DNA from 2 places in the Rhizobium sp. SRI_017 genome. Region 1 is predicted to be linked to the other one. Evidence: riboswitches for the same ligand, from Rfam matches in the RefSeq annotation. Region 1 holds a riboswitch; the other holds the start of a gene.
The links. A riboswitch is a leader RNA that binds a small molecule or an ion and turns the genes downstream of it on or off. The one in region 1 is predicted to bind thiamine pyrophosphate.
Positions count from the first base shown of each region.

Region 2: it holds a riboswitch for thiamine pyrophosphate, as region 1 does, so the genes downstream of both, thiB (thiamine ABC transporter substrate binding subunit) here and thiC (phosphomethylpyrimidine synthase ThiC) in region 1, are expected to answer to the same signal.

Region 1 covers NZ_JBYCZP010000007.1:7,810-12,335, forward strand. The annotation lists gene AC2YI2_RS16565 (1-deoxy-D-xylulose-5-phosphate synthase N-terminal domain-containing protein) at 1-658, shown strand, start outside; gene AC2YI2_RS16570 (MarR family winged helix-turn-helix transcriptional regulator) at 700-1,170, opposite strand; gene AC2YI2_RS16575 (alpha/beta fold hydrolase) at 1,315-2,100, shown strand; TPP riboswitch at 2,487-2,607, shown strand; gene thiC (phosphomethylpyrimidine synthase ThiC) at 2,701-4,509, shown strand; gene thiO (glycine oxidase ThiO) at 4,511-4,526, shown strand, end outside.
Region 2 covers NZ_JBYCZP010000006.1:247,188-251,713, reverse strand. The annotation lists gene thiP (thiamine/thiamine pyrophosphate ABC transporter permease) at 1-984, opposite strand, end outside; gene thiB (thiamine ABC transporter substrate binding subunit) at 995-1,993, opposite strand; TPP riboswitch at 2,035-2,151, opposite strand; gene AC2YI2_RS16070 (MBL fold metallo-hydrolase) at 2,275-3,306, opposite strand; gene AC2YI2_RS16065 (sulfotransferase family 2 domain-containing protein) at 3,432-4,202, shown strand; gene AC2YI2_RS16060 (hypothetical protein) at 4,275-4,526, shown strand, end outside.

The sequences.
Region 1 (4,526 bases):
GCTCGGCGTCATTATGGAATGGGCCTTCGACTATCTCCAGCGCGACGGCGACAACGATCCAGACGAGCGGACATGGTTGCGCGATGAGACCGGCGGTTCGGTCTATCTCAGGCTCACCACCAAGCCGCTGGAACAACCGTTGAAGCGGGTCGACGACGACTTTCGGCAGGGCGCCATCGACGGCGCCTACTGGCTCAGAAAGCCCGGGCCGAACTGCTCGGTCGTCATCGCCTATCAGGGTGCGGTGGCCGACGAGGCCATTGCCGCGGCCGGCATGATCGGCGAGCACAGGCGTGATATCGGCGTGCTCGCCGTCACCTCGGCCGACCGGCTCAATGCCGGCTGGACGGCGGCGCAGCGCGAACGCGCCCGTGGCAATGCCCGCGCCAAAAGCCATGTCGAAAGCCTCCTCGATCCGTTGCCCGACCATTGCGCGGTGGTCACCGTGATCGACGGACACCCCGCGACGCTCTCCTGGCTCGGGGCCGTGGCGGGCCATCGGACCATCCCGCATGGCGTCGAGCATTTCGGACAGACGGGGACGATCGGAGACCTTTACCGGCATTTCCGGATCGACCGGAATTCCATTGCCGCCTCGGTGATGGCGCTCACATCAGGCAAGCGGGCCGCAGCGTACGAGGTTTTGCTCTTCCCATGACACGTCAAAGGCACAATCGACGCCGAGCCTGGCACCTCGGATCAAGATGGTGCAGTCCAACTGCCCAGCTTTTCATAAATGCCGTCACGCAATTGCCTGACCTGGCGGTTGAGATCGCCGAGTTGACCCGACGTGTGCCCGGACGTTTTCAGGAGCGCATCGCCCAGGCAGCCGGCTCTCGATCTCAGCGCGCGGCCCTGGTCGGTCAGCGCCACGACCACCTGACGTTCGTTCTCCGGATTGCGCGTGCGGCGCAGGAGGCCGGCGCCTTCCAGCCGTTTGAGCAAGGGCGTCAGGGTGCTCGATTCAAGGGCGAGTTTCTCGCCGATGTGACCCACGGTCTGTTCGTCCTCCTTCCAGAGCACATTGAGCACGAGATACTGCGGATATGTCAGGCCGAGCTCGTCGAGCCAGGGCTTGTAAAGCCTCTGGATCGCCATGCCTGCGGAATAGATGGCGTAGCACACTTGGTTGTCGAGCGGCACGGGGTCGTTTGATTTCTGTCGGGCCATGGAAGTCTCCTTTGGCCCAACATATAGCTAACGTTTTCGTGAAAAGATATATCGCGATAACAATTATGGTTGACAGGCGTGAAGGCAATCGATAGACGATAATTATCGCGATAACATTTGTCGCATAAAGCAAGGAGAGAGCAAATGAAGACCAGCACCATCATCGCCGCCACGGCGGCAATCGGCATCGCTGCCGCCACATCCGCCCAATCCGCTGAAAAGATCCCCGACAGCCAGATTGTCAGGAATGTCGTTCTCGTCCATGGCGCTTTCGCCGATGGATCCGGCTGGCGCGGCGTCTATGACAATCTCACTCAGCGTGGCTACAAGGTTACCATTGTCCAGAATCCGCTGACCTCATTGGCCGACGATGTCGCCGCCACGAAGCGAGCGATCGAACGTCAGGACGGCCCGACCATTCTCGTCGGTCATTCCTGGGGCGGCGTCATGATCACTGAGGCGGGCGTTGACCCAAAGGTAGCCGGCTTGGTCTATGTCTCCGCCCTGTCACCGGACGCCGGCGAGACCACCGCGCAGCAGTATGAAGGCTACACGACACCGCCGGAATTCGTGATCGAACCGACAGCCGATGGTTTCGGCTTCATCAAGGCGGACACGTTCAAGGCCGGCTTTGCCGCCGACACGACCGATGAAGACGCCGCTTTCCTGCGCGACTCGCAGGTGCCGATCAATTTGTCGGCCTTCGGCGTCAAGCTCGAGAATGCCGCTTGGCGCACCAAGCCGAGCTGGGCCGTTATCGCTCGCCAGGACAAGGCTTTCGACCAGCGGATGCTCCAGGATATGGCCAAGCGCATTGGCGCAAAGGTCACGGAGGTTGATGCCAGCCACGCACTGTTCATGACTCAGCCGAAGGTCATCGCTGACGTCATTGACAAGGCCGCGAAGAGCACGCAGCAAGCCGCCCGGTGATACTTCGTCCGAATGCAAAGCAGGCGGCGCAAAAGCCGCCTGCCAGTGTCACGACGCCTGGTCAGGTCGCTGTATCCGATACCCCAACGCATCGCCAGAAGGGACGCCGTTGGACCAGCAAGACATATTGAGCCATTAAGCATTTTCCGGCGGGAGTATGGTCTCCTCTCTGACGCGAACCGTGGTTCAGCCTCATCAATCAAACTGCGCGTTCCTTAACTCGAGAGCGGAAATAGTTCCGCTCTTGCTTCTTGGGCAGGTTAGCTCCGGGCTGGCGTAAATTGCGGTGTCTACCGTTCGAATCTCCTCAGTGTGGAGGGAGACTTGAAATCAAGCACAGGAGCAGTTCGCCCTTGACCGGGCGCCTCTTTGCGAAATAGATTTGATCCATTCACCAGGGGTGTCCCGACAAGGGGCTGAGATTCTGCTGAGCGATTTCGCAAGCGCAGTGACCCGTTGAACCTGATCCAGTTCATACTGGCGTAGGGACGGTGCAAGCGCTGACGACACGCAGATTCTCACCATGAATCCGTATCGGCGTTCTTCCATCATTCCGGCTTGATGACTGGGTCTCCAATGCGAAAACTTTGGAGCCTCACGATGAACATTGCCGAAAACTTCAAATCCCCCACAGTCACCACAGGCCCGCTTCCCGCGGCGAGGAAGGTGTTTGTTGGAGGCAAGATCCACCCTGGCCTTCAGGTGCCGATGCGCGAGATCGCACTTCATCCGACATCGGGTGAGCCGCCAGTGACACTCTACGATTCGTCCGGGCCCTATACCGATTCTGCCCATGTCGTGGCCATCGAAGCCGGCCTGCCACGACTGCGCGAGGCATGGATCGCGGCCCGTGGAGACGTGGGGTTCTGTGAGGCGCGCGCGGTCAGGCCGGAAGACAACGGCTTCGTTTCGGGTGATCGCCTCACACCGGAATTTCCGGTGCACAATCGTCCCTTCAAGGCCCTGGACGGCAGGCCAGTGACACAGCTGGCCTACGCCCGGGCCGGGATCATCACGCCGGAAATGGAATTCGTTGCCATCCGGGAAAATCTCGGCCGCAAGGCCATCAGAGAGCAGATCGTCCGCGATGGAGAGAGCTTCGGCGCCGCGATTCCCGATTTCGTGACACCCGAATTCGTGCGCGAGGAGGTCGCGCGTGGCCGGGCGATCATTCCTGCCAACATCAATCATCCCGAGAGCGAGCCGATGATCATCGGGCGCAATTTCCTGGTCAAGATCAACGCCAATATCGGTAATTCCGCCGTCACCTCGTCTATGGCCGAAGAGGTCGACAAGATGGTCTGGGCGATCCGCTGGGGTGCCGACACCATCATGGATCTCTCCACCGGCCGCAACATCCACAACATCCGCGACTGGATCATCCGCAATTCGCCGGTTCCGGTTGGCACCGTGCCGCTCTACCAGGCGCTGGAAAAGGTCGGCAGCATCGCGGAGGATCTCACTTGGGAGGTCTATCGCGACACGCTGATCGAGCAAGCCGAGCAGGGCGTCGACTATTTCACAATCCATGCCGGCGTCCGGCTTCACTACATCCCGCTGACCGTCAATCGCGTCACCGGTATCGTCTCGCGCGGCGGTTCGATCATGGCCAAGTGGTGCCTACATCATCACCGCGAGAGCTTCCTCTACGAGCACTTCGAAGAGATTTGCGACATCTGCCGAGCCTATGACGTGTCCTTCTCGCTCGGTGACGGGCTGCGGCCGGGCTCTATCGCCGATGCCAACGATGCGGCGCAATTCGCCGAACTCGAAACACTCGGTGAACTCACCCGGATCGCCTGGGCGAAGGATTGCCAGGTGATGATCGAAGGCCCCGGCCATGTGCCGATGCACAAGATCAAGGAAAACATGGACAAGCAGCTCGCTATCTGCGGCGAGGCACCCTTCTATACACTCGGGCCGCTGACGACCGATATCGCGCCGGGCTACGATCACATCACCTCCGGCATCGGTGCGGCAATGATCGGCTGGTTCGGCACGGCGATGCTCTGCTACGTCACCCCGAAGGAACATCTCGGCCTGCCCGATCGCAACGACGTCAAGACCGGCGTCATCACCTACAAGATCGCGGCGCATGCCGCCGATCTCGCCAAGGGTCATCCGGCTGCAAAGCTTCGCGACGACGCATTGTCACGGGCGCGGTTCGAGTTCCGTTGGGAGGACCAGTTCAATCTCTCGCTCGACCCGGACACCGCACGCGCCTTCCACGACGAGACGCTGCCGAAGGAAGCACACAAGGTGGCGCATTTCTGCTCGATGTGCGGCCCGAAATTTTGCTCCATGCGCATCTCGCACGACATTCGCGCCGAAGCACAGAAGGAGGGACTCGAAGCGATGGCCGCGAAATATCGTGCCGGCGGCGATCTCTACATGCCAGTGGGAGAGTGACATGCGCGCGCTGATAA
Region 2 (4,526 bases), on a different contig from region 1:
CAGCGCTTGCCAGAAAGCCGGCGTCGCGAGCAGACCGGCCAGGTTCGAGCGCAACCCAGCGACAACAATCGCCGCCACCGGCAATGCCGTGAAAGCGAGGAAGAGGGTGATCAGCGCGAAATCTCCGGCTTTTGCGCCAGATGTCTTCGCATCCGGCCGGAAGGGATCGCCAGCGGTGCCCCGTCGATCCTCCTCGGGATCGGGAAAGCGCGACAACAGCCAGAAGATCGAAGCCGTCAGTGCCAGCTGTGCCGCGGTCAGGATCATCGCCCGCGGCGGATCGAACTCGAACTTCAGTGCCTGGTAGATCGCGACCTCGAGAGTCGAATTGGCCGGCCCGCCGCCGAGCGTCAGCACGATGGTGAAGCTGGTGACGCAGATCATGAAAACCAGGCCGGCAATGCCCGGGATGACGCGCAGAATGGCCGGCCACTCGACGAAGCGGAAGAGCGAGACGCGCGGCAGGCCGATACTCGCCGCCAACCGCCACTCGTCGCGCGGCACGCGCTCCAGCGCCTTGAGCAGCAGCCGCGCCGCCAGCGGTAGGTTGAAGAAGACATGGGCGAGCAGGATGCCCTGCAGGCCATAGATCGAGATCTGGCCGGAAAAGCCAAGGTCGGAGGCGATATCATTGACAAGACCTGTCCGACCCCAAATTTCCAGGAGCCCGAAGACCGCCGGCAGAACAGGCAGACCAAGCGGCAGGATCATCAGTGCCACGACCAGTTGCCGGCCAGGAAAACTGGGGCGTCGGGCCATAGCGAGAGCAATCGGCACGGCGGGAACCACCGAAAGGACGGTTGAGAGCACGGCCTGCTCGACCGTGAAGATGAAGATGCGGATGAGATAGGAGAGCGGCGGCCAGCTCGATTGGACGCCGCTCGACAGCAGCATGATGAAGGCGAGGACGCAGAAGCCGGCGAGACCAGCGAGCGCAACCGCGCCCGCGACGATCCAGAACCGCCTTTCCCCCCCGCTTTCCATGGTCAGCAGATCAGTTGCCGCTGGTGGCACCAAGCCACTCGTCGACATAGGTCTTGCGGTTCTTCGCCGACTCCTCGGGCGTCACGGTCAGCGTGACCTTCGGCTGGATCAGCTTGCCGAAAACCGGATTGAGCGGCGTCGAGGTGGCGGCGGCCGGCAGCATCCAGTTGTTTTCCGGGATGATGTCCTGGAAGGCCGGGCTGATCATGAATTTGAGGAAGCTGCGGGCCAGTTCTTCGTTCTCGGTCTTGGTCATGCCAGCGACCTCGATCTGGATCGGATGACCCTCGGAGAATTCAGCCGCCTGGTAGCGGTCATTCTTCTCGGCGATCATATGGTAAGCCGGCGAAGTAACATAGGACAGCACCATCGGCGCCTCGCCCTTGGTGAATAGGCCATAGGCCTCCGACCAGCCGGGCGTCACCGTGAGGATGCGCTTCTGCAGCGCCTTCCACGCCTCCGGCGTCTGGTCGCCATAGACCGAGCGCATCCAGAACAGGAAGCCGAGGCCCGGCGTCGAGGTGCGGGGGTCTTCGAGCACGATCTTCTGTGTGGCGTCGCCCTCGACCAGCTCCTTCAGGCTCTTCGGCGGGTTCTTGATGACCTGCGTGTCGTAGATGACGGCGAAATGGCCGTAGTCATAAGGTACGAAGACCGGATCGGCGAAACCGCCGGGAACCTTGACGGCCGACGTATCGATGCCATGGTCGGCGAAGAGATTGGTGGCCTTGGCCTCTTCGATCAGGTTGGTGTCGAGGCCGAGCACGATATCGGCCTTGGTCGCCCCACCCTCCATCTTGAGGCGCGTGAGCAGCGCCACGCCATCGGGCAGGCTGACATAGTCCACCTTGCAATCGCAGGTCTTCTCGAAGGCTTCCTTGACCTTGGGGCCGGGACCCCATTCCGAGGTGAAGCTTTCATAGGTATAGATAGTCAGCGTTCCCGCCGCGAGCGCGGACGAGGAGAATGCGGCCAAAGCCGCGGCAAGCATCAATGAGAATCTGCGCATCAGCGCCTCCTTGGTTTTCATAAAACACGGGAATAGGGCGCTGGTTGCGAGCGTCTAATCCCTCCGCCGGTATGAGCCGGATCAGGTTCCGCGGGTTGGTGGAGACCACCTCTCAGCCAGCAGCCGAAAATCGACCGAAGGCACCCCGTTAGAGCGTCGTCACAAATATGATGTGTTGGAGGGGATGGCAAGACTCGATCTGAAGGTCACTTCTCTCGTTTGAGAAAGTACCCCCTTTCCCCTTGTGCGGTTGGGAAAGGTTTTGTCGCCGGCGAGGCCTATTACGGCACGTCCACCGCCTCCCCTGGCCGCAACGGTCGAAATTTCTCCGCCTCCACGCCCGCCTGCGCCAACGCCGCGTCCAGCGCCTTCAATGGATCCTCGATCGCCTCATTCGTCAGCTGGAACGTCCCCCAATGATGCCCGACAGCGTATTGGATGCCCGCGAGCCCCATACCCGCTACGGCTTCCTCCGGGTTCTGATGCTGCCCCTTCATGAACCAGCGCGGCTCGTAGGCGCCGATCGGGAGGATGCCGAGGCGGAAGCCACCATGCTTGCCCGCCGCTGCGCGATAATTGATGCCGTCGTGAAAGCCGGTATCGCCGATATGGTAGATCCTGCCATGCAGTGTCTCGATCACGAAGGCGGCCCAGAGCGCCATGCGGCGGTCGCCCGTGCCCCGCGCCGACCAGTGATGGCAGGGCTCGGTGTGGATGATGACGCCCTTGAACGCCGTAGTATCGCCCCAATCGGTGACGGTGACCTCAGCCCTCGGCACCGCGCGGCGAATGATCGTATCGTTGCCGAGTGGCGTGATGATGGGCGCCTTGTGCCTGGCTTCCAGCCGTTTCAGCGTCGAGAGGTCGAGATGGTCATAGTGATTGTGGGTCACGAGGATGAGGTCGATAGGCGGCAGGTGATCGAAGGCGATGCCGGGCAGGTTGTGTCGCCGGGGTCCGAGGAAACTGAAGGGGCTCACCCGATCCGACCAGACCGGATCGGTCAGGATGTTGAGGCCGGCAGTCTGGATCAGCAGGCTCGCATGACCGATCATGGTCACCCGGAGCGCCCCGCCTTCCAGCCGTTCTGCCGGCCTGTTACCCGCGAACCGGCTCGGATAGTTCTTCGGCCAGGGCAGCGGCTTGTCGCCGCCAGTCCATTTCCAGCGCAGGAAATCCCGCAGCGTACCCGGCGGGATACCGTCAGGATTGAAGAAGCGGGTGCCGTTGAAATGATCCGATTCCGGACCCTGGTAATAGGGATTGATGGGTTTGCCAGACTTGGCTGCTGACTTGGTATCTGACTTGGCCATGCAATTTTCCGTGGTTAGCCTTCAATGGCAGATAACGTCTCGCCCGTCCTTTGCAAGAGGCGTGAATTGCGCCGCGGCCCACGGAATGCTAGGGCCAGCGGCAAAATTCTCTGATCGGAAACCCGATGATCGAATACAAGAAGTTCATCTATCTCGACGTCTACAAGACGGGCAGCACGCACATCCATTTTCTCCTGAAGAAGATCATCAAGGACAAGCCGGTCCGCGTGAAGCGCCATGCGCCGCTCACCAAGGGGCGCCCCTTCACCTGGAAGGGCGGCAAACTGGTTTTCGCCACCGTGCGCAATCCCTGGGACTGGTATGTCTCGATGTGGGCCTATGGCCACACGGTCGAGAACCCGCTCTACGAACATATCAAGCAGGGTTTCGGCCAGGAAAAGCTTAACGAACTCTACGAGATGGACAATCCGAAGGTCGCCTTCCCCAAATGGCTGAAATCGATGCACGACCCGGCTTTCCTGGCGCAGGCGCTCAAGGGGCACCGCCTGCCGAGCTCCGGCCTGATGGGCTTCATGGGCTTCTACACCTATCGCTTCATGCGGGTTACCATGCCCTATCCGGAGATCTTCCTGCGCAAGCCGTTCATCAATTCGATGGATGGCGCGATCGCGGCACAGAAGAAGTGGGCGATGTATGACGTGCTGATGAAGTCGGAGACACTCGACCAGGAATTCGCCGATTTCGCCGCCGAGCACGGCAAGGACCTCGGCTTCTCCGACAAGGCTGTCGACATCATCAACAAGCAGGCCGAGAAGCACAAGAACGTCTCCAAGCGAACGCTGGAGAGCTACCGCGACTATTACACAGATGAGCTGCGGGATCTCGTGGCGACGCGCGACCGCTTCTTCATCGACCTCTTCGGCTACAAATTCTGAACATCCCCGCCAAATTGACCATCTGCGTCCCCGGAGCTAAACAGCCGCCGACGCGCCACGGAATAAGTGCTCATGATCGAGTATGAGAAGTTCATCTACCTGGACATGTACAAGACCGGGAGCACCTATATCGATTCGCTCCTCAAGAAGCTCGTCGAAGGACAACCGGTGCGCCGCACCCGCCATGCGCCGATCACCAAGGGACGTCCGTTCTTCTGGAAACAGGGCAAATATGCCTTCGCCACGGTACGCAATCCCTGGGACTGGTATGTCTCGATGTGGGCCTATTCGATCAAGCAGCCAAACGTTCTGTTCTTCCGCGAC